3 regions of the Limosilactobacillus portuensis genome follow, and region 3 is predicted to be linked to each of the others. Evidence: riboswitches for the same ligand, from Rfam matches in the RefSeq annotation. Region 3 holds a riboswitch; each other region holds the start of a gene.

Region 1 (7,853 bases), 180 kb from region 3:
TACGCAAACAGCCCAAGTATTTAATACTTAATTATCGTTTAATTACTTGCCTTCAACGCTGTCCTTAAGATTCTTCAATGAATCTTCAGAAACTTCTTCATGTTCTTCAGTTGCGTCGTTAGCATCAGCTTGCTTGTTGTCATCTTGACCTTGCTTACCTTCGATAACAGCATCAGCCATCTTGGAAGTGATAAGACGAACGGCACGAATAGCATCATCGTTTGATGGAATTACGTAATCGATGTCGTCAGGGTCAGTGTTGGTATCAACCATAGCAACGATTGGAATGTGAAGCTTTTGAGCTTCCTTAACAGCAATTTGTTCCTTGTGTGGGTCCACGATGAACATTACATCAGGGATCTTTGGCATATCTTCAATACCACCTAAGAAACGTTCAAGCTTTTCGCGTTGCTTAGTCAAAACAGCAACTTCCTTCTTTGGAAGAACATCAAAAGTGCCGTCTTCAGACATCTTCTTCAATTCCTTCAAACGAGCAATCCGTGACTGAATAGTCTTCCAGTTAGTCAAGGTACCACCTAACCAACGGTGGTTAACGTAGTATTGACCTGCACGAGTAGCTTCTTCTTCAATTGCATCTTGAGCTTGCTTCTTAGTACCAACAAAAAGAACAACACCACCATCAGCAGCAACATCCTTCATGTAGTTGTAAGCAGTATCGATTAACTTAACAGTCTTTTGTAAGTCAATGATGTAGATACCGTTACGTTCAGTAAAGATGTATTCTTCCATCTTTGGGTTCCAACGGCGAGTTTGGTGACCGAAGTGAACACCGGCTTCAAGCAATTGCTTCATAGTAACAACAGACATAAAATATGTACCTCCAAAATGTTTTTTCCTCCCCAATAATCATCTGGCAGTCAAACTAAAATAGCACATTAACCACCATCCTATTGGGTGTGAAATTGGCGTTTAACACCGAAATATAGTATACAAAAAAGCATCTCATCTGACAAGCATTTATCCTTAACTTAATGAATTAATTTAAATCTTGATTCCTCTTACATGAAGGTAGCGTTCCTTTTGTCGTCTGCTTTGGTGCTTAAAATGGTATTCAGCACTTAACGCCTTATGCTTTGTTGGGTATTCGCACCAATACATCAATCGGAGCGGGTGGCGTGATTTTACACGAGTATATTTAGCTCCCTTATAAGACTGATGGGTATTGAATCGTTGTTGTACGTTAGTGGTAAAGCCACAATAAAGGCTTTTGTCTGCACAATGAAGGACATATATATAATAATGTTTACTTTTTATCTCCATATAATAACTGTTGCACCTCGGGTCCGTATTCACCATTGGGTTGATTAACCACTAATGGCGGGACAATTCGGATTCCCCCGTTTCCCCCATCTTTTATTACTTCAATCAAGACAATATTAGCTTCCCGATCCGGTTTGGGATGAATAAAGCGAATCCGCTTGGGCGCAAGACGATGACTGGTTAATTCAGTCAAGATTTCTGCTAAGCGATCCGGTCTATGAACTAAGTATCCCCGACCATTCATTTTCAATAAGCCACTCATCTTTTCTACAACCATTGTCAAATTAGTTGTGATTTCATGCCGTGCAATTGCTAAAGCTCGATTAGGGTTCTTTTGACTATGTTCGTTATTGGGGAAATATGGCGGATTGCACAGGACAATATCCGCAGAATCCTTGGGAATTTGATTGTAAATATCTTTAATATCCATATTCAAAACATCATAACGTTCCTCAAGACGGTTCAGCTTAATTGTCCGTTCCGCCATATCAGCAATTGGCCTCTGCAACTCGACCTCTGTAAAATGACCACCAAGCTTATTATGCAGGAAGAGGCCAATCGCACCATTACCAGCACAAAGATCAATGATGTTCGCCTGACGCTTCTTATTTGGGCGAACAAAGTCAGCTAGAAGAACAGCGTCAAGAGAAAAAGCAAAGCAATGGGGATTCTGAATGATTTGGACATCCTGACTATATAATTGGTCAATTCGTTCGTCTGCCTTCAATAAATTTTCGTCATCCATTTATTATTCACCTCTTTTAGACTTGCAAGGAATTACTTTTTTAGTCATAATAATGCCAGTTATTATACAGATTAGATTGGATGATTTTATGTTATATTCATTTCTCGTTGCCATTGTTCAACCATTCTTAAACCTAATCAATGGCAAAGCAAAAATTTATAATAAGGAAAACATACCTGACGGCAATTATATCATTGTTGCTCCCCATCGAACATGGATGGATCCAGTTTTAATTGCCCTCGCAATCTACCCCAAGAAATTTAGCTTTATGGCAAAGAAGGAGTTATTCAAGAACCCAATTGCTGCCTACTTTTTAAAAAAGTTAAACGCCTTCCCGGTTGACCGCAAACATCCTGGTCCTTCAGCAATAAAAAAGCCGGTACAAATCTTACGAAAAACAGATCTATCAACAATTATTTTTCCATCAGGCTCCCGCTATTCCAGTAAATTAAAGGGTGGAGCAACATTAATTGCTAAATTAGCAAACGTTCCGCTGGTTCCTGTGGTCTACCAAGGGCCACTCAAATTTAGTGAATTGTTTAAACGGCATTCCCGTCACATTACCTTTGGAAAGCCAATTTATATTGACCGGAAGAACAAACTTGACGAGGAAAGCCAAGCTAAGTTAGAGAGCGAAATGCAGCAATCATTTGATGAGCTAGATCACCAAATCAATCCTAACTATAAATACATCATGCCGCCTAAACCAAAAGACGATGATTTCTAAATAAAAAAGAAACCGGAAATAAAATTCCAGTTTCTTTTTTTATTTAATTACTTGTTTGCTTTTTTGGCTTGTGCCTTCATGGTTTGCATCATTTGATGTAACTTTCGACTAGATGGCTTTTGGCCCATTTGCAACATCATCGTCCGCAACATTTCTTCACTAATAGGTGGATTATTGCGGAGATAGTTTTCCATGTAACGACGAGCACCAAAGAAACCGCCAACTAAACCGATTAGTAAGGCGAGGATTACCAATGAAATTGTTAATGCCACAACTACTTTCCTCCTTTTTTAGTTACTGTTCAATAGTACACGAAAGTAGTCGAATTGAAAAGGGCTAAACAAGGTTAATCATCACGTAATCCCTTTTTCCGTTGAATTTCACGAACCTTTTCCGGAGTAACCTCTTTACCATTATCATCAAAGATTCGCATCATTTCGATATTACTCCGCATTGCTTCACGGAAGTTCTTAAGATACTCTTTCCGTAGTTTTGCCCGTTCCTTAGTTTCAGCCTCTGTTAACCCTTCTTCTTTATTTTTATGGGCAAGCTCGTTAATTCGCTTTAATAATTTTTCTTGGTCTGTAGATTCAGCCATAATTATCTCCTCGCATTCCAAATATCCTTAATTTAACTATTTACTTCGATCTTAGCTAACTTAATAATTATTTTCAAGATATGTACTAACTTCTTCGCGAACGTACGTTTGAAAGTTGACGATTACTATGGTATTCTAAGATTAATAATAATCTAGCCAAATGAGGTGTCAAAATGGCAAAAGTAGCAAGTCAAAAACAAATTGCCGTATTAAGTTGCATTTATAAACACGTTAAGGATCACGGGTATCCACCAACAGTCCGTGAAATCTGTGGAACTGTTGGCCTTTCCTCAACCTCTACTGTCCATTCTCACCTAAATAATCTAATCAAGGAAGGTTACCTACAAAAGGATCCTTCCAAGCCGCGAGCACTTGAGATTACTAAACAGGGATTAGATCTCTTAGGAATTGAACCAGAGCAAAAAGAGATCCCAATGATCGGTGTTGTTACCGCAGGACAGCCTATCTTAGCAGTAGAAGACACCACAGATTATTTTCCCCTACCACCTTCAATTAAAGATGCATCTGGATTATTCATGTTAAAAATTCACGGTACTAGCATGATCAAAGCCGGAATTCTTGATGGTGATGACGTAATTGTTCGTAAGCAATCAACCGCTAAAGATGGTGAGATTGTGATTGCAATGACAAGTGATAATGAAGCTACTTGCAAACGGTTCTATAAAGAGCCAGAGAATCACCGATTCCGCCTTCAACCTGAGAACGATGCAATGGCGCCTATTTATCTGGATAACGTTACTATTCTTGGCAAGGTTATTGGTCTATACCGTGACCACATTTTCTAAACTTCCCTTTAATTAGCAATGTTTCTTTATTGAGGGTAGGAATGAACTAATAATTTTGTTCATTCCTGCCTTTTTTTGTGATCGACAATCCACACCAAAAAGATCACAATTAAAATATCGGGCAACGTATTTCCTACGGGAAGATCTACTAACATTAAGCAGCGGTATACTATAAAACCAATTAGCCATAAGATAAAATGATTCCAACTAATCCAGCGATCCTTATTGTCAAGCCGAAGAACAAAGCGATCCATAATCTGAATGGCAATCATCGGGGTAAAGACTGAGCTAATGATATAAAGGAAGTTACTAAAATTATCCATCGGCAAAATAATTGCACCAGCACTTCCAATAACGGTTACAATAATCGCCGTTAAACGTGAGGACCACTTAACCTTTAATGTTTGCGCAGATACTCCTGCAGAATAAGCATCCATAAACGTGGTTGTAACCGTTGAGAGGAGAACAATAATTAATCCGCTAATTCCAACACCAGCACCGACCATTATTTTGGCAATATCTGTCTGCCCGGTTAATAGAGTTGAGCCAAGACCAATAATTGCCATCCAACAGCTAATGACACCATAAGTGAACGCACTAACTCCACTCGCTTGGATCGGTTTTTGGGCAACAGAAGTATAATCAGAAATTAAAGGAAGCCAGGATAGGGGCATTGAAACGGCCAATTCTAATCCTTGCCCAAATGATAGTGTCCCCAAGTGGCTATTAACATGTGGCTCTGCAAAAATTAAATAGCACAACCAAATCGTCAAAAGTAATAAAGCAGTTAAAGCAATGGTGTTCAGCCATCTTAAGCGACGAATCCCGATAATTAACCACACTATAATTAGGAATCCAATCAATCCGCACCATAATGGTTGGCCTAACTTCCAAAGGCCATTAGCCGCCAGCGATCCATCATAAATCATGATTCCCGTCCAGCCAATCAGTTGTAAAACATTTAGACTAGCAAAAAAGATTCCACCAAATTGGCCAAAACTGATTTTTACCGATTCCATCGCACTAATCCGCAACTGGCCACCGATTATTCCAGCAAGGAAAAGCAACCCACAGCCAATTAAATGACCTAAGATAATGGCTGTTATTCCTTTAACCATTCCCAATGGCGCTAAGTAAGTTCCTGTCAAAATCTCTGCAATTGATATTCCCGCGCCGCACCAAATCATTCCATTTTCTACCAGTGATGTCTTATGTTGCATCAGTTTCACCATCCTTTTATTGATTAGCGAAACTTGATCTTGATAAAGAAAAATCGACCAGGCACCTACCTGATCGATTCTAAAATTCTTAACTGAATTCCCTCCGTTGGCATTATCCAAATCAGGTCCCATGGGTCGAAGATCACATCTTCCTCTCAGCCTGTTATACAAGCTCCCCGTTTGTGTTAATTATATTGTAACACTTTATTTCTTTTCCTGATAAATCCGTTTGTGTTCCTTTTGACCCTTTAATATAAACGGTGCTGGATCTGATTGCCAATCTAATTCAACATCATCCGGGTTCATCCCCAGTTGTGAATTGAACTGCTTCTCATATTCAGCAATTGAAACCTGATGATGATTTGCTAGATCATCCTTAACGTCACTCAAGTATTTTTCAAAGTGAGGCTGAAGAATCCCACTGTAGAATTCACCTTCTGCTCCGGAACCGTAACTAAAGAGACCAATCCGGTCCCCAGGATTAACTTGACCATTTTGTAAGAGTGACATTACTCCAAGGTAAAGTGAACCAGTATAGAGGTTTCCTACCTCACGACAGTACTTTTGACTTGCGGTCAGCTGCTCACGCAATTTATTAGCAACCGGTGATTGATTGTCCTTGAGAAGCGCCTCCAATGCCTTCTTCCCCATCTTGGTAAATGGCAAGTGGAAAGTTAAGGCAGCAAAATCATCTAATTGGCGTCCGGTCATTTGTTGATAGCGTTGCCAGCATTGGAGGAAAAAGTCAATGTAAACATTAGTCGAGTATTTGCCATCCACATGTGCTTCGGTTGCGTAAAGCGGCCGCCAAAAATCCATAACATCCTTTGTATATGAAACCGTAGTATCCTCAAGAGCCAAGATGTGAGGGTCAGCAGAAATCAACATTGCGACTGCCCCAGCTCCTTGGGTAACCTCACCAGGTGTTTTCAACCCATAACGAGCAATATCAGCTGCAATTACTAAGACTGTCGACTGAGGATTCATCGCAACTAATCCCTTAGCAAACTGAATCCCTGCCGTTGCTGAATAACAGGCTTCCTTTAATTCAACTGCACGGGTAAAATCATCCAGTTCCAAAAGATGTTTGATATAAATGGCACTTGCCTTAGAATTATCAATCCCCGATTCAGTAGCTACAATCACAGTGGAAAGATGTTTTTTGTCATCTTCGGATAATAGCTTCTTGGCTGCTGCTGCTCCCAAAGTGACAATATCTTGAGTTGGTGGAACAACTGCCTGCCGATCCTGACCAATTCCAATCGTGTACTTATCAGGCTCATCTCCCCGTTCACGAGCTAACTCGCGTAAATCAATATACTCGTCAGTAGTTGCAAATGCCATCTTATCAATTCCAATTTTCATTATTCTTCCCCCATTTGATCCATTGTTTGGTTTAATAAGTGATCAACAATAACATTGCCTTGGTTGTTTGCATGTCCCTTAGTCCATTGAAAATGTAGCTGCTTAAACTGTGGTAGTAATTGAATAACCTCTTGCCACAACTCTTGATTAGCCACCGGTGAACCAGTGCTTGTTTTCCACCCCCGATGTTGCCAACCATTCAACCAATTCTTCATGATCGGGTCTAGGACATAGTGTGAGTCAAGAACTGCAATAATTGGGTCCTCTTGTTTTTGGTTCTTTACTAAAATCTGGAGAGCATTCCGGAGCGCCATTAATTCCATCCGATTATTCGTCGCGCCAAACTCACCACCAGTCTTGGTAAATTGCTGACTACCTTTACTGATCAGCAATGCCCAAGCCGCTTTATCTGTTTGCTTAACGTGCTGCCCCGGCTTATTACCGTGATTGCGTGAACCACCATCTGTATACAGGTAAATGATATTTGGATCATTTAGCTTACCATCATGATCTTTATCTTTTGTTTGACTTTTATCATCGCCAGCAAGCCATTCTCTAGCTAACGACTTACTGGAAAAGCTCTTATACACCGCACCCGGATAACCATTAATTTCCTGCTGACATTCTGGCCAGGTAAGATAAATTCCTGGGTGCCGCCCCTTCCTAACTGCATATACTTTACTCATGTCTAACCTCGAAAAAAATAATACATTAATTATAACGAATTTAGACGTAATGTGGAAAATGAAAAATCCCAGCATCATAAAATAATGCCAGGAAATTTAAAATTACACGTGCCATAAATGGATTCCAACCCGCTTAAGGCCGCCCAAATCGAGATCATTCTTAATCATATAAACTGAGTCAAGATCAATAAAGTAAACATTAGCGTGAGCATTAGCAAAGGCTACCGCAGCCGCAATACTTTCAGGAGCCTCAATCATACTACCAACCATGCACGGAATTCCTGCACTTTCACACAACTGATTAATCTTAGTTGCTTCGTAGATTCCTCCACACTTCATTAATTTAATATTAACATAATCTGTTGCTCCCGCTTTAATTACCCGTAAGGCATCCGCTGGTGTAAATACACTTTCATCCAACATTA
Region 2 (7,853 bases), 770 kb from region 3:
AATTTATTCCAGCGGTAATTGGATTGATTTTATCACTTTAAATAATTGAGAGGCTGAGAAAAAACAAAACGTTTTTTCTCAGCCTCTCGCTATTACCGATAGTTTACAAATTTACTGAGTTTAATCGCGGGAATCAAGCAAAGCCCTAGTGTCTAGTTACGAACGGAGAACGGTTCTAATCGAACCAACCTCCGTTCTCGACTAGCCATACGGACTCTTAAAAAGCTTGATTTCCAGCTTCATTTTTATTCCATTGATTGGACCATTACAAGTTCATCAGTTGAAATTTGTTCATTAAGCGCGTTCGCAAGTGATTGGGAGAATTTACCGTCAACGAGACATTGTTGAACATACGAGTGCTCTAACTGAAACGCTTCGACAAAGAGAGCGTTTATTCTATCGGCATCAACTCGTGAATCACGGTTGAAGAAGTGCGATCGTTGAAGGTAAGCTCGACGAATCATTGTAATTTCATTAACGTTTTTAGGGGTTTGAATTGTATCAAGGTATTTATTAACACGTTGGTTAAGAAGGTTGAAAACTTCTTTAAATGATAAAAACTGGTCAGGATGAAGTTGGTGCTGTTCAAGCTGACGACGATGTTGCGCTTGGACTTTGCCGTTACGGTGCCGGATAATTCGCCACTTAATTCGGTGAATAACAGTGGAAATAAAGGACATGAAAGTATGATTTCCAGTGTTATAAATTGAACGAGCGACAATTCGGGAATACCATTCTGCTTGGCGTTCAGAGATTTTTTCCTCTTCAGCAAGTTGCTCGATGACCTCTAGTTCTAATTGATGAGACTTACGAGCGATTTTCTCAAAAACATCTGTATTGATACGGTGATACTGGGTCATCTGGCTGCTTAACTGATCCATAATGATCGCTTTTTCAGCCCGATCTTCAGTATTTGATTTTAGCTCATTAATTGCGTGTTGAACCGTTTTTACTAGGGCACTATGAAATTCTGCTGCACTGTAATCGTTGGCTTTTCGTGGAAGAATCATTGGAAAGGCAATTGCGCCGACAATGATACTGGTTAGAATTACTAATGCCGAGATGAGGATAATTGAGTTCCGGAAAGCAAATTGATGACCGCTAACAATAATCGGTAGGGAGAACGCTAAAGAAAGTGTGATGGTACCGTGAACGCCCCCTAGAGCAAGCAACCAACTATCACGGTTAAGCTCTTCCTTTGGTGAATGGAGGTTAACTAACCGCCAGCGAGCCCAAGCATACCGAAGAATTAACATTATTAGGAAAAGGACTACCGAGAGACTAATTAGTTTTAAGAGGTTAGCGGGTGTTGTTCGACCAATTACTTGAGGAATTAATAATCCCAAGAGGACAAAGACAATTCCGTTTAATGCATCACTAATAATTGACCAGATTGTTTTTGTTGCCATTTGGACCTTAGCGGAAGTTAAACGTAATCGGTCATAGAGAATACTATGAACAACCCCTGCGGAGACAACCGCTAAAATCCCGGAAAAGTGACATTCTTCAGCTAACCAGTAGATAACAACTGGCGTCATAACGTTAATCGGGATCACAATTGAACCGATATCAACGTGCCGACTCATTAATTTCATCCGCAGAGTAATCAAAAGGTTACCCAAGATTGCCCCGAAGATGATTCCACCGAAGAAAACGTAAGAGAAGTACCAGATCCCGTGAGCAAGTGAAAAAGTCCCAGAGGTAAAAGCAGCAAGCGCGAGATCCAACAGAACGATTCCTGAAGCATCGTTAAAGAGAGACTCAACCTCCAAAGTCGTATTAACATTTTCAGGCATCATTACGTTAGTGGTTAACGACTTGACAGCAACAGCATCGGTTGGCGTAATAATTGCCACTAGCATAAAGGCAAGCGGCAGAGTAAACAGCTTGGGGAAAGCTAAGTGAAGAGTTGCCCCGATAATAATTACAGCAACAAGCGCAAAGCCGACACTTAGCGACAGGATATTTCTAACGTTTTTTGATAAAACTCTGAAAGACTGATTTTGACCGTCATTAAACATTAATGGAGCAATAACCGCCATCATGAATAACTCTGGATGCATTGTAAAATCAGTGGCGGTGGTTGGCAGGGATGCCATTAAAATCCCGGCTACGATCTGATAAATTGATAGTGGGATTTTCGGATAAATTAGGTGAATGATATTAGCGATGACAACGGCAGTCAGTAATAGAAAGATTGTAAAAATCGTGTTCATTTACTTACTCAGCTCCTTCTAAAAGACTGCTAAACTATTCACGACCAAGAAGAACTTTCACTGCCATTGCAATATTGTAAATATAGAGGATTAACGCAATTAACAGTGCAAAGGTTAAGAGGATCCCACTGAATGCACCTAGGTTGGTAATTATTGAATGCCAAGCTGCTACGCTAATGAAGAGGAAGCAGAAGATAATGTACAGTAATGGGAAAATCTGCGTCCAAAAGGCTAACTTAGCCTGGTGTTTAACCCAGGGATTATCGCTTCCAGCAACAATCCAGACAATTAGCGGAAAAATTACCGGAAGAAAAAGAATACTGAGGTACGAAAGAGCCCCAATGATTCGTTTTGATAAACTAATATCGTTATTCATAATGAAAAAATCTCCAATCATTTTTCTTCATTATGCCTGATCTATTGCGGGAGTGCAATTAGCAGAACTTGAAGAATGATGATACTAACGATGAAAATTATCCAATCAGACCAAGAAATTGGGATTTGGACAGTGTGAGTCCGTGGCTGTCCTTCACGGAAACCGTGAGTCTCCATTGCCTGAGCCAGTTGATCTGACCACCTAATAGCTGAAAGGATTGCTTTGAAGTAAAGGGTTGGTGACCACCAGTGAAGGTTAGTCCCGCGCATTCTTCCAGCAATCCTAATTGAGATAACGGTTTGCTTAATCCGCGGCAAAATATTTAATGCTGCTAAAGTACCATAGGCAAACTTACTGGGGAGATGACAGTTCTGTTCTAATGATCGCGCTAGGGCAAGAGTTGAGGTTGTAAAGGTCATTACCCCACCAGCAAAAACATAAACGTAAAAACGGCTTACCATACTCCATCCAGTAAGCCAACTATGCCCTGGACCATATCCACCAATAGTGATCAGAACTGCAATTCCAGGAATTAAAGGAATTAGCATTAGCCACATAAAGCGACGCCATGTTAGGTGGTGAAAAAGAAGAACGAGCAAAAGACAGACGATCAAAATTAGGTTTACATAAAGCTGATTTGTAAAGCTAATCTCAAGTGAAATGAGGAGAAGGAGGAGAAGTTTAATACTGGGATTCATTTTGTGATCCTCCTTGGTATGAAAGCTGCTGATTAGTAAGGTTAAGGTGATAATCAACTACGCCAGCTAAGTAATCCAATTGGTGACTCACAATTAGCAACGTTTGTGGAAAGGATTGCTTACTTTGTTCAATAAGTGCCAGTAACTTTTGTAGTGATTGATGATCGAGGCCAGTAAAAGGCTCATCCATTAGCAAAATTTCCTGTCCCATTACCAACATGACAAGGTTTTGGATGAGTTTTCGCTGACCACCACTCAGTGAATAAATAATTCTTTGACTAATGTCAGGTAAACCGACCATTGCTAAAAGTTCTGTTACCGTCTTTCGAGTTAGAAACGGATTATGACCATTCTTGAGGCTTAACAGTAATTCTTCACCGACAGTAACGTTTAAGAATTGCTGATTAGTTTCTTGGAAGATTAGACCGACCTTGGAATAATATTTCCCGGGGAATATTTTTTGGATATTTTGCCCCTTATATGTTATTTCCCCCTGATAAGGAGTTAGCTTAGCAATTGATTTGAGGAGAGTTGATTTTCCCGCACCACTAGGACCAGTTAATAAGGTGATTTTGTTCTGAATGATATTTAAACTGGTGGGCCTAATAAGGGAAGTTTGATTACGGCTTACAGCATAATCTTTTAATTCCATAACGATATTAGCAGTTAGCGGCGGAACCTTAGTGGTGAGTCTGTTCCTATGTTGGTGATTAGCATTTTCTAAAAGCATCAAACTATCATGGTGTGACAGTAGAGTGACTTTAGAATTGTGAAACTGAACAACAAGCTGACTAAACTTTTGGTAATTATGGAGATCGTGATCGCTGATAATGATCGTTGTGCCATTTTCATTTTGTAGTTGGGTCAGCTTTTGAAGGAGAAACTGTCGGTTAGCTTCATCAATACTTGAAAAAGGTTCGTCTAGTAGAATGATCTCTGCCTTCATAGCAATTGTAATTGCCAACGCAACTCGCTGTAATTGACCGCCAGAAAGGGTAGTTAGTTTTTGCTGAGCAAGTTTCTCTAAGCCGACAAAGCTTAGGGCACTCTTTACCTGCTTGTTGATTTCTTCGTGGGGAACTTGAAGATTCTCTAGGGTAAACTCTAATTCATGTTGCGGGGTATCCATCGTGAATTGCATCGCTGGATCTTGAAAGAGCATTCCAATTCGTTGCCCGTGGGGAATGGCAACTTTTCCTGAACAGCTGCCACCATATTTTGGAAGCAAGCCAGCGATCAACTTCAGCAGGGTTGTTTTTCCACTGCCAACGGACCCGCTAAAGATGATTGAAGTATGAAGTGGTAATTCAAGGGAGACGTCATTAAGGATCGGCTGACCGTCCTCATATGAAAATGTCAGGTGTTGAATAGCGATTGATTCCATTTGTTTTACCTCGGAAGAACGTGACTTCTGTTTAATAGGTTAACAATGAGCTTAACAAGGATGCCAGTAAAGAAAAACATTGATAACCAGCGAACAATCAGCATCACAATTAACATTGAAAATGGAAAATGGCTGTAACCATTGCGGAACCAGTCCCAGGCAAATGTCAGAATCGTGGTAGTGGTTGCGGAGAGGAGTAAGGTCACCCAATTGTATATTTTATAAAGCGTTAAGGTAAAACCGAGCTCAGTCCCGATCCCTTGAACCAGCCCTGAGAGCAGAGTGGTCACACCCCATTGATCACCGAGGAGCATCTCCACAACGGCACTGAGAAATTCACCGAGAAATGAGGCACCAGGAAGACGGAGCATAAAACCAGCTAACGGACCAGCCATACACCAAATACCTAATGTAATATCGTTAGCCATTGGTCCATAGCCAAAGGGAGTCAGGGCAATTGTTAAGCCGTTGTAGAGCAGACCAGTTGCTAAGTAGATCACTCCAAAAACGATCCCGATGATTGCTAAGAGAATAATGTCCTTTAAATGAAATTGATGAAACATAATGATTCCTTTCTTGGGGAAAGAAAAAGAACCGTGACAAAAAATGCCATGGTTCCTTAAATGGTCGATTAAAAACGCGCTTCCTTCGCTAGCATTATCTAGACAGGTTCAATGGGTCTAATCTCAGCCAAGTGGCACCCCAGACATATAATTTTCTTTTATTATTACCATCATACAACAAAAATGGGTTCTTCGACAGTTAATTTAGTGATTAGCTAAAAGATTAGTCAGGTGGTTCATAAAGACGGAAACAAATCGTTCTTGGTTAACGTTAATTGCCACCTTAACATTTGGGTGGGGTTCATTCAGCCGTGTTTTATCACCGATTGTTCGGGCATAATTATGCTTATTGGTAATAACCTTCATTGGCAGGGCAAGGGTGGTTACAAATGATGGGTCAATTGCCACGCCAACTGCCAATGGATCATGAATTGCACAGCCACGCTTATCAATTCCTAACCGGTAATAGGCATCAATGTAGAAGTCGGTAAGATCAGCATAAGCAATTCCAGCCCGTGTTCCCAAATTGCGCCACTGCTGAGTTTCTTTTTTCGTGAGGAGGGTCCGTAAAGTAACGTCAAGGCCGACCATTGTAATTGGTAATGGACTGGTAAAAACCTCGTTAGCTGCTTCGGCGTCTTGATTGATATTCGCCTCGGCAACATCGCTAACGTTTCCTTCGACCGTTAGCGCACCACCCATTAAAGTAATATTACCGATTAATTGGCTAATCTGTGGATCCCGATGTAGTGCAGCAGCAAGATTTGTCAATGGGCCAGTAGGAACGATAATGAGATCTTTGCTGTACTGGTGGGCCGCCTCAATGATAAAGTCGACACCATCTTTTTCTTGAACTTGATGGCGCGGTTCGGAGAGTGAAATATCACCAATTCCGTTGCTTCCGTGGATCTCCTTGCTGACTTGCATGACATTGAAATGATCAGTAGTACTTGAATGGCTAAGGCCCTTAAAAACAGGAACATCTTGGCCGAGTAATTCAAGAAGCTGTAATGAATTTTTAGCGGTTTGTTCTAGTAAGTTATTACCATAAGAAGCAACAATCCCAATTAAGTCAATCTGTGGGTCAGCAATTGCATACGCAAGAGCTAACGCATCATCGACCCCGATATCTAGGTCCAAGATCATTTTTTTAGTGGCCATGATATTTTCCTCCATTTAGCTAGTTATTTATTTCAATAATAGCTAAATGATGAAGACCCCGCAATTTTAATTTTAGTAAAAATCAATTACAATAAGAAAAAAGAACAGAGAGGAGCCATTACGAATGGCAAAGATGTATGACATTACAATTATTGGTGGCGGTCCCGCAGGAATGTTTGCGGCATTTTATTGTGGACTCCATGAATTAAACGCCCAATTGATTGAAAGTTTGCCCCAACTTGGCGGTCAAGTTAATGCTCTTTATCCGGAAAAACAAATCTGGGACGTTGCGGGACTTCCGGGAGTTACGGGACATGAACTAGTAAGTCAGCTTCAAAAGCAACTTGCTGTGGCTCCGGTTGACCAGTTTACAGGTGAGACTGTTGAGGACGTTGTAAAGGAAGCAGATGGAACGTTTACAGTTAAGAGTGCTGATCGCATTTCGCATTCCCGGGCAATTGTGATTGCATTAGGAAACGGTGCATTTAAGCCCCGAAAATTAGCTCTTGATGGAGCAGATGAAATTGAAGGACACCAGCTTCACTACTTTGTTACTCACCGCGATGACTTTGTTAATAAACGAGTAGCTGTCCTAGGAGGCGGGAATTCAGCAATTGACATTGCTTTAATGCTTGAACCCGTAGCTAAGCAGGTTTCGTTAGTTCACCGTCGGGATCAGTTTCGGGGGATGGAACATTCTGTTTCGCTTTTAAAGAAGTCAAGCGTGGATCTGGTTACACCATTTTTGCCAAAGGAACTTCAAGTGGAAGATGATCGATCCGTTACGTTGAAACTAAAGAAGATGCGAAGCGATGAAATGACAAGTTTGAACGTTGATCGGCTTGTGGTTAACTATGGCTTTACGTCCAATAATGCGGCACTTGATCAATGGTCGCTTGATTTAGCCGCAGAACGAAACTTGATTAAGGTTGATTCAACGATGCAAACAAATATTGAAAATGTTTATGCGATTGGGGATGGGATTACCTATCCTGGAAAGACTGCACTTATTGCAACTGCTTTTGGCGAAGCGCCGACTGCAATTACTGCCCTTGCTAAGAAACTTTACCCGAATAAGCGGCTGGCAACGCACAGTTCATCAATGAAAATTGGTTAATTCCAGCGATTAGGCATAAGTGCAGAAGATTGAAAAAAGCAAAGAGGATGGGAAAAAACGTCAAGTTTTTTCTCATCCTCTATCCATATTTAGCGATCTCCGAATCTATAGAGTCTAATTGCGGGAATCAAGCAGAGCCCTAGTGTCTAGTTACGAACGGAGAACGGTTCTAATCGAACCTCGACTAGCCATACGGACTCTTAAGAAGCTTGATTCCCAGCTTCCTCAATTTTAGGGTCGCTAAAATAGATCAAGAAATAATTTAAAAAGGTAACAGATGTTGAGAATAATCCAAAATTTAAAGAAGATCCCCCATGTGATAATCGCTAATTGAAAAT
Region 3 (7,853 bases):
GCCAGCTTATCGGTTCAGGTTCACCCAGATAATGCGTATGCTGAAGAACACGAGCATGAATTAGGGAAAACTGAATGTTGGTACGTTATTCACGCTGATGAAGGTGCTTACCTAACTTATGGCCATACAGCTAAAACTCGTGAAGAGCTCAAAGAAATGATTAACAACCATGAATGGCAAAAGCTTTTCGATAAAAAGCCTGTTAAGACTGGTGACTTTGTTTACGTTCCATCAGGTACTATCCACGCCCTTAATAAGGGAATTGTCGTTCTTGAAACCCAACAAAGTTCAGATACTACTTACCGAATTTACGACTACGATCGGGTCGACAAAAAGACTGGTAAGAAACGTGATCTACACTTGAAGCAATCAATCGATGTTACTACTGTTCCATTCAAAGAACCTGAACTACATATTACCTCTGAAAAAATTGGCAATTCTGAAGTAACGACTTTAATTACCCAACCTGATTCACCATTCTTTAGTGTTTATAAGTGGGATGTAAATGGTAAATTAACAAGAAAGCATGAACATGGGCCATATACCTTAATGTCAGTTATTGATGGTGAAGGGACCCTAACCGCTGATGGTAAGACATACCCATTAAAGAAGGGTGTTCATCTTCTAATGCCGGCAACTATTGATGAATGGCAATTGGATGGTAAGATGCTGATTATTGCTTCGGAATCGGTAGAATAGTATTAACTAATATTTAATAAAATATGGGCTAGCAAAAATGAGAAAAACAATCTCTAGTTCTGTTAGCCCATGTTTTTATTGTGAATTAAAATTTTAAACTCAAAATTTATATTAATATTCCCTAGTCAGCCAGTTGCTCATAGTAACCATCATCAACTTTTTCTAGCCATTCACTAGTCCCCTTGGTAATTGCAATGTGGGAGAACCAGGAGTCCTTAGTAGCGCCATGCCAGTGCTTAACGCCTTCGTGAATTGCAACCACATCACCTGGCTTGAGCAGTTGAGCTGGCTTGCCTTCTTCTTGGTACCAGCCTTCACCGGCAGTTACCAGGAGAATTTGGAAACCATCGTGGTGGATGTGCCAGTCGTTCCGGCAGCCGGGTTCAAAGTTAACGTTGGAGACATTAATATCGATATTGTCATCAGGAGAAACTAAGCCATTAAGATAGCTTGTTCCAATAAAATATTTTGCAAAAGCAATATTCTTGTCGCCAAAGCCAAACATATCATTTTTTACAGCTTCTTCATTCTTCGTCATAAAAACATTCTCCTTAATAAGTTAAAATTCAATTTCTTGGTTACTCTTAGCTTATAAGAAAAATGCCACTATGTATAATACTTATTATAAGTGTCCAATCATTCAAAAGTTGAATTATAATTTTCGAAGCCATGACGCTAACGAACTTGGACTGTATTTGGGAGTTGCGTGGGTTAAAACGTGATAACCATCAGCAATCTTTAGCTTACCAGCATGAGCAACAAAATCAGCTTGATAATTGCCCGTATCACTCCAACCGGTACTAAATGGCACTACCTTCCCCTGATAATCTTTCATCATTCTTAAAAGGCTAATAATTGGGGAGGCAACCTTACCGTCCCAAACTGGTCCGCCAACCAGAATGGTATCGTAATAATCCAATGCTGGTAATTCAGTGATAATTTGGGGAAGTCGACCATTCTGATTATCAGCTTTAAAAATTTGATCTGTTTCCTCCATATCATCAGGGAAATATCCTTCAGGAACTTGGAGACGAAGAATATCAGCTCCTGTCTGCCGATGAATTGCACTAGCTAATTTAGCAGTGTTACCAAACTGTGAATAGTAAAGAATTAAGACATTTCGTACCATGTTTATCTTCCTTTCGCAAAAACTAATCGATTTACGTTATTCAAATTTTAGCTTAAAATAGTGTTATCTATTCACTATTTGAATCGAGGAACCCCTATTATGGATACAAGAGTAATTAAATACTTCTTAACTGTAGCACAAACGAATAATATTACCCATGCTGCACAACAACTTCATGTTACTCAGCCAACTCTTTCCCGACAAATGATTGAACTCGAAAAAGAACTCGGGGTAACTTTATTTGACCGTAAGCAGCGCCGAATGGAACTTACTAGTGAAGGAATTCTCTTCCAACAACGTGCGTCTACGATCCCTTCCTTGCTTAGCCAAACAAAACAGGAACTTCAAAACACCAAGGAAGAATTAACTGGTGTTCTTAATATTGGCTGTGTTGTTTCAAAGGTTTCAAAATTCGTGATGAAGATTATTAGTGACTTTCAGAAAAAATATCCAAAGGTAAGCTTTAACCTTTACGATGGTAATGGTGATTTGCTTCGTCAACGCTTGGATTCCGGTTTAGAAGATTTTGCTGTGTTGATTGAACCAGTGGAGGCTGCCAAGTATAACTTTATTGTTTTACCAGTTCATGAGCAGTGGGGATTGATTACCAAGAAATCTGATCAACTAGCAGCAAAACATTCGATTACCAAAAGCGATCTGTATAAGCTACCACTAATTATTCCCACCCGGAATATTGTTCGTGATGAAATTAGTGATGTTTTAAAGTTAGATCAAACAAAGTTAAATATTATGGCGACAAATAACTTACCAAGCAATGCCTATGAACTGCTGAAAGCCGGAGATTATTATATGTTGGGAATTCAAGGGATCATTAATTCATTTCATGATCCCGAATTGACATTTATCCCCTTTTCTCCACATAAAGACACCGGTCATGTTCTTGCATGGCGGAAAAACACCGTCGTTACTCCCGTAATGGAAAAATTTCTTCAAGAATTTGCTGACCAAGCTGAAAATTCTTAGAAGATTGAAATTGATAGGGTAAACGACTTACAATAAATTATCAACATTCTAAGGAGTGAAATCAATGCTATATAACGCAGCGCTAGTTCTTGAAGGTGGCGCTTTTAGAGGACAGTATACTGCTGGCGTCTGTGACACATTACTCGCTAATCACATTGAATTTAGTAGTGTGATTGGCGTTTCTGCTGGATCATTAAATGGTGTCAACTTTGTAGCAAAGCAATATGGTCGAGCAGCAAACATTAATATTAACCATCGTCATGATCGCGACTATATTTCTATGACGCGCCCTTTCAAACGACAAGTGATCAACATGAACTACCTATTCGAGGATCATGGTCTTTCATGGCATAACTTTGATGAACGAGCCTATATCAGATCAGCCTCACATTTCACAGCTGTTGCTACTAGACTTCAGGATGGTAAAAAAGCACTCTTTACGGACTTAACGGGTGAGAAATTGACTCAAGTATTAATTGCTTCTTGCTCAATGCCATTTATGATGGATCCTGCCCCGACTCCTGATGGTCTTTGCCTCGATGGCGGAATTGCTGATTCAATCCCTTTTGATGTCGCCCAAGAACAAGGCTACAATAAAATTGTTGTGATCCGTACTCGCGATGTTAGCTACCGAAAGAAACCGTCAAGTCGACCAGTTTGCCAATTATACCGACGTTATTTCAAAGACTATCCTCAGTTTGCTGAAGCTGGGATCCTTCGTCCAGAGGTTTATAACCAACAAGTAGCACAGATTGAACATCTTAGAAGGACCGGACAAATCTTTAATATTGCACCCCAACATCCCGTTAAGGTTGGTCGAGTAGAAAGTAACGTTAAAAAGATCCGGAAACTATACGAAACTGGGCGTCAAGAAGCAGAACAACTATTACCAAGTTTAATTGACTACCTTAATGCTTAAAAGCGGTTTCTATGTTATTATAATGGTATGTTAATAAACAGCATTAGGGGTGTCTGTTTGCCAGACTGAGATGTATTAAGATATACGGACCCTTGAACCTGTTAAGCTAGTACTTGCGAAGGAAAATGCTAACTCAATATATAAAAAATAATGGAGCTGTTAGTTAACACTTAACTAGTAGCTCCATTTTTTAGGACGTGAGATTTTGACTAAATTACAGCTAAAACTATTAGAGCAAGTTCGTCATCAAAACCCGGTTGTGCTGACAATCCCTAACATGGTAACTCCAGATAAGGTTGCTGATGGGTTGAGTGCGATTGGTGCTTCACCAATCATGTCTACCGCACCTCAAGAAGCAGCAGAAATGATGAAATTAGCCGATGCGATTACGATTAACCTAGGAACCATTCACGAAGAACAGGCTAACGAGATTACAACTATCCTCAAAAATAACCAAAATCAAAAGCCAATGGTGCTTGATCCGGTTGCGATCGGTGCTAGTCATTACCGGTTAGCTTTTGCAAAACAACTATTACAAGACCACCGCTTTACTGTTATTCGGGGAAATGCTGGTGAAATTGCTGCATTAGCGAATGTTAACTGGCATTCACGCGGAATTGACAGTGGCAGTGGGCAAGCGGATCTTCACGAGATTGCTAAAACGGTCGCTAATAAATATCACTGTATTGTCGTCCTGACTGGTAAAACAGATATTATTACAGACGGCGATAATACTTTTATTAATCAGCTTTCCACTAGTTATTTTGTAACTAATGTAGGGAGCGGTGATATTCTTTCCAGTGTTATTGCTGCTTATCTCGGTGTAAGCAAGGATTATTATACAGCTGCCTGCACTGCAACTACAGTTTTTACTGCCACGGGAGTCAAAGCTGCTAGAGAGTCAAGTGGCTTTGGCCAATGGCAAGTCAAATTCCGGGATGAACTAGCGTCAATTAAATCCAGCGAAGTTCTCTCAGTATTGTAAAAAATAAAGGAGTTACTAATAAAAATGACAAATGATTTTCCTCAAGCTTTAACAATTGCTGGTACTGATTCTGGAGGTGGTGCCGGAATCTCTGCTGATTTCAAAACCATGCAAATGCGCGGTGTCTTTGCCACAATGGTTGTTGTCGCGGTAACAGCGCAAAATACCCTTGGCGTTCAGGATGCCCTAGCAATGCCACCAAAATTAATTGATGAACAGTTTTTCTCCCTAGCTGCTGATTTTAATATCCGCGCCTGCAAAACAGGAATGCTGGCGGATTCCCTCCGTGTCAAAACCGTTGTCAACAACCTCAAGCAATATAATTTCGGTCCACTAACGGTAGATCCCGTGATGATTGCTAAAGGTGGTGCTAAACTTTTAAGTGAGGATGCGATTAGTGTGGTTCGTGAACAACTATTGCCACTCGCCGATTTGATTACCCCTAACCTTCCAGAAGCTGAAGAATTAGCTCAAATGAAGATCACAACAGAAGCTGAAATGGAAGCTGCTGGACATCGTCTTCAATCAATGGGAGCGAAGAATGTCCTGGTTAAGGGAGGTCATTTTTCAAATGATGGTGAAGCAAATGACTTTGTATTATTAGAGAATGGGCACTCGTTTTGGATGACTGCCAAGCGAAAGCAAACTCAGAATACTCATGGTACCGGTGATACTATTTCTTCCTGTATCACTGCTGAACTCGCTAAGGGCAAATCAATGGAAGACGCCCTCAAAATTGGAAAGGCCTATGTTGAAGCAACGATTAAGCAAGGCATTAACGTTGGTCACGGTCATGGTCCACTAAATCATTGGGCAAAAATAAGGAGCGATAATAATGAACTTTAATCCAAAAATGTTACAAGTATACCTTGTCGGCGGAACTCAAGACACCCACCATGATTCCTATGAATTCCTCGCTAAAGTAGAAGAAGCAATGCAAGCTGGAATTACCGCATTTCAATATCGAGAAAAAGATAATTCAACCATGACTGCCGATGCACGATTAATCATGGCAAGGCGACTAGTCGAAATGGGAAAACGCTACTCAATTCCCGTTTTGATTGATGATGATGTTCAAATGGCATTGCGTGTTGGTGCTGATGGTGTTCATGTTGGCCAGGATGATGAACAAATTGAGCAGGTAATTAAAGAAGCAGCTGGTAAGTTAATTATTGGCTACTCATGCAACACGGCTACTGAAGTAGAAAAAGCAAATCATTTATCTGCTATTGACTATCTAGGTTGTGGTCCCGTCTTTGAAACCACGTCAAAGATCGATGCTGATCCTGTCTTGGGCCTCACTAAACTTAAAGAACTAAATAAACTGAGTACTCATCCCCTAGTTGCAATTGGTGGTCTTTCTCTAAAGAATATTCCAGAGGTTTTAAAAACTGGTGTTGCTGGCTTATCAATGATTTCACTGGTTTTAAATAGTGAATATATTACGGAAACCGTCGAAGAAATTAAGGCATTGATAAATAATTAGTATTTGATCGTAAAATTGAGAGCCCTTACTACGAAAAAGCATTTGTAAATTTCAATTAGCGTGATAAAGCCTTATGAAATTTACAAATGCTTTATTTATTTTCATTAATCGACGCCGATGAAATACCATCAATAACTTGTCCCTCTACAATCCCATGTTCGAAGATATCTTGCTCACAAAGCCGACAAATATGTTCAACATTTTCTGTCACTTGTAATGCTCCTAAATAATGACCATTAGGCTTACGGATCGCATAATACCGAATTAAGGTTCGTTGACCGTCCATTATCTGTGGTGATTCAACCATGTCCTTTTCCTCTGTCTTCAGCATTTTTAAGACCTGTTTAACCATTGGAACAACTCGTTGTGGGTGACAACCAAGGACATTATGGTTAAGTCGCTGATGAAGACGCTGATCATCACGCCAGCTATTTGGTGAATACCAAACATATTCGTCATCTGCATTAATATAATCTAATTCATATGGCATTGTTCGAAATAAAGCATCAACCTCAGCCAAAGTTAATTTACCACTGAAAAAGTTAATCGTGGCGTCATCCATAAATGGTAAATTCATCTTTTAACGCTCCCATTCATCATTATTTTGGTTTAATTTTTGAACCGCATTAATCAGTCGTTGATCAATTTGCGCTCGTCTGTTTTGCCAAAAATTATTCTCTAGTAGTAAGTTTTGTTGTTTATCAAATTGATACCCACCCCACATATGCTGATTAATTGGGCTGGTCATCATCGAATCAACTACCCGAAGCAATCCAATTGTATGTTCCATATCAATATATCCCAATGCAATCACATCAAGCGGATCAATATAGTTAAATATCTGACAGCGAAGGAGAGTCGTTGTTTGCCGTTGACGTTCATCTAGTAACCAGTAAAGATTAGGTCCTTCATAAAGATACGCCCGACCAATTCGCTCAGGATAGTGACAATTAGCTAAAGCAAATTGGGCGTTAATTGATCCTAACGAGTGTCCATAAAGAGAAAAGGTCATTTGTGGGTAAACAGCTAGCAGATGATTAAATTCTTTACTTGCCGTCCACAACTCCTGAGGAACATCAGGAACCTGGTTAATAATTGCATTACCAATCGGGAAGTTAACCCGAAGCCATTCGTTAGTCCATGTTGTTGGATCGCCCTTCCGAACGCCAGACGATCCACGAAAAAGAACTATTATTTGAGGAGCAGTAGCTGAACGAATTACTGTTGCTCGAAATCCATCAGCCGTCCAAATCAATTTAACCACTTCACCAATTAATCGGCCATCTGGTAACAAGACATCTTCTCCTAAGTGCCAGTTATGATATTCAAGCTGAGCTAATTGGACTCGCTGCCAATCAGTTAATGACTGCTTCCCACTAACCAAATGCGTCATCTTGCCACCTACTTACCTAACTGTGCACAAATTCCCTGAATGGTTGCCACAGCGAGAGCAACAACAATTAACATAATTGCATCTTTTTTTGTCGGTTGTTTGTCCATTTCAACTCACCTAGATCTTTTTCCTTTATCATACACCTAAATTACTTGATTCTCTTGAGAGACTTTATTTCTGCTTTCTGGTGTTATAAACTAACGAGGTATAAATATTCATGGGAGAGAGAAGAATGAAGTCGATTTCAAAAAATGTTCC

The links. Region 3 has a riboswitch for thiamine pyrophosphate ahead of thiM (hydroxyethylthiazole kinase). Riboswitches for the same ligand answer to the same signal wherever they lie in the genome.
Region 1: linked by a shared signal. The riboswitch ahead of cytX (putative hydroxymethylpyrimidine transporter CytX) and the one ahead of thiM (hydroxyethylthiazole kinase) in region 3 are both predicted to bind thiamine pyrophosphate.
Region 2: linked by a shared signal. The riboswitch ahead of PRK60_RS00465 (ECF transporter S component) and the one ahead of thiM (hydroxyethylthiazole kinase) in region 3 are both predicted to bind thiamine pyrophosphate.

What each region holds. Positions count from the first base shown of each region.
Region 1 covers NZ_CP117296.1:1,048,230-1,056,082, forward strand. Annotated here, with positions in the region: gene rpsB (30S ribosomal protein S2) at 43-828, opposite strand; gene PRK60_RS05265 (GIY-YIG nuclease family protein) at 1,003-1,275, opposite strand; gene PRK60_RS05270 (tRNA1(Val) (adenine(37)-N6)-methyltransferase) at 1,265-2,026, opposite strand; gene PRK60_RS05275 (lysophospholipid acyltransferase family protein) at 2,115-2,753, shown strand; gene PRK60_RS05280 (YneF family protein) at 2,801-3,025, opposite strand; gene PRK60_RS05285 (DUF896 domain-containing protein) at 3,100-3,351, opposite strand; gene lexA (transcriptional repressor LexA) at 3,525-4,157, shown strand; gene cytX (putative hydroxymethylpyrimidine transporter CytX) at 4,217-5,377, opposite strand; TPP riboswitch at 5,459-5,566, opposite strand; gene PRK60_RS05300 (hydroxymethylglutaryl-CoA synthase) at 5,582-6,742, opposite strand; gene PRK60_RS05305 (ribonuclease H family protein) at 6,742-7,428, opposite strand; gene PRK60_RS05310 (dipeptide epimerase) at 7,531-7,853, opposite strand, start outside.
Region 2 covers NZ_CP117296.1:89,429-97,281, forward strand. Annotated here, with positions in the region: gene PRK60_RS00440 (DUF1304 domain-containing protein) at 1-41, shown strand, start outside; gene PRK60_RS00445 (cation:proton antiporter) at 246-2,216, opposite strand; gene PRK60_RS00450 (magnetosome magnetite crystal formation protein family) at 2,251-2,592, opposite strand; gene PRK60_RS00455 (energy-coupling factor transporter transmembrane component T family protein) at 2,634-3,290, opposite strand; gene PRK60_RS00460 (ABC transporter ATP-binding protein) at 3,274-4,674, opposite strand; gene PRK60_RS00465 (ECF transporter S component) at 4,680-5,237, opposite strand; TPP riboswitch at 5,300-5,389, opposite strand; gene PRK60_RS00470 (nucleoside hydrolase) at 5,442-6,398, opposite strand; gene PRK60_RS00475 (NAD(P)/FAD-dependent oxidoreductase) at 6,523-7,515, shown strand.
Region 3 covers NZ_CP117296.1:863,440-871,292, reverse strand. Annotated here, with positions in the region: gene manA (mannose-6-phosphate isomerase, class I) at 1-699, shown strand, start outside; gene PRK60_RS04395 (cupin domain-containing protein) at 821-1,237, opposite strand; gene PRK60_RS04390 (flavodoxin family protein) at 1,352-1,828, opposite strand; gene PRK60_RS04385 (LysR family transcriptional regulator) at 1,928-2,812, shown strand; gene PRK60_RS04380 (patatin-like phospholipase family protein) at 2,877-3,731, shown strand; TPP riboswitch at 3,767-3,872, shown strand; gene thiM (hydroxyethylthiazole kinase) at 3,937-4,716, shown strand; gene thiD (bifunctional hydroxymethylpyrimidine kinase/phosphomethylpyrimidine kinase) at 4,741-5,562, shown strand; gene thiE (thiamine phosphate synthase) at 5,552-6,202, shown strand; gene PRK60_RS04360 (PAS domain-containing protein) at 6,294-6,779, opposite strand; gene PRK60_RS04355 (alpha/beta hydrolase family protein) at 6,783-7,595, opposite strand; gene PRK60_RS04350 (chloride channel protein) at 7,828-7,853, shown strand, end outside.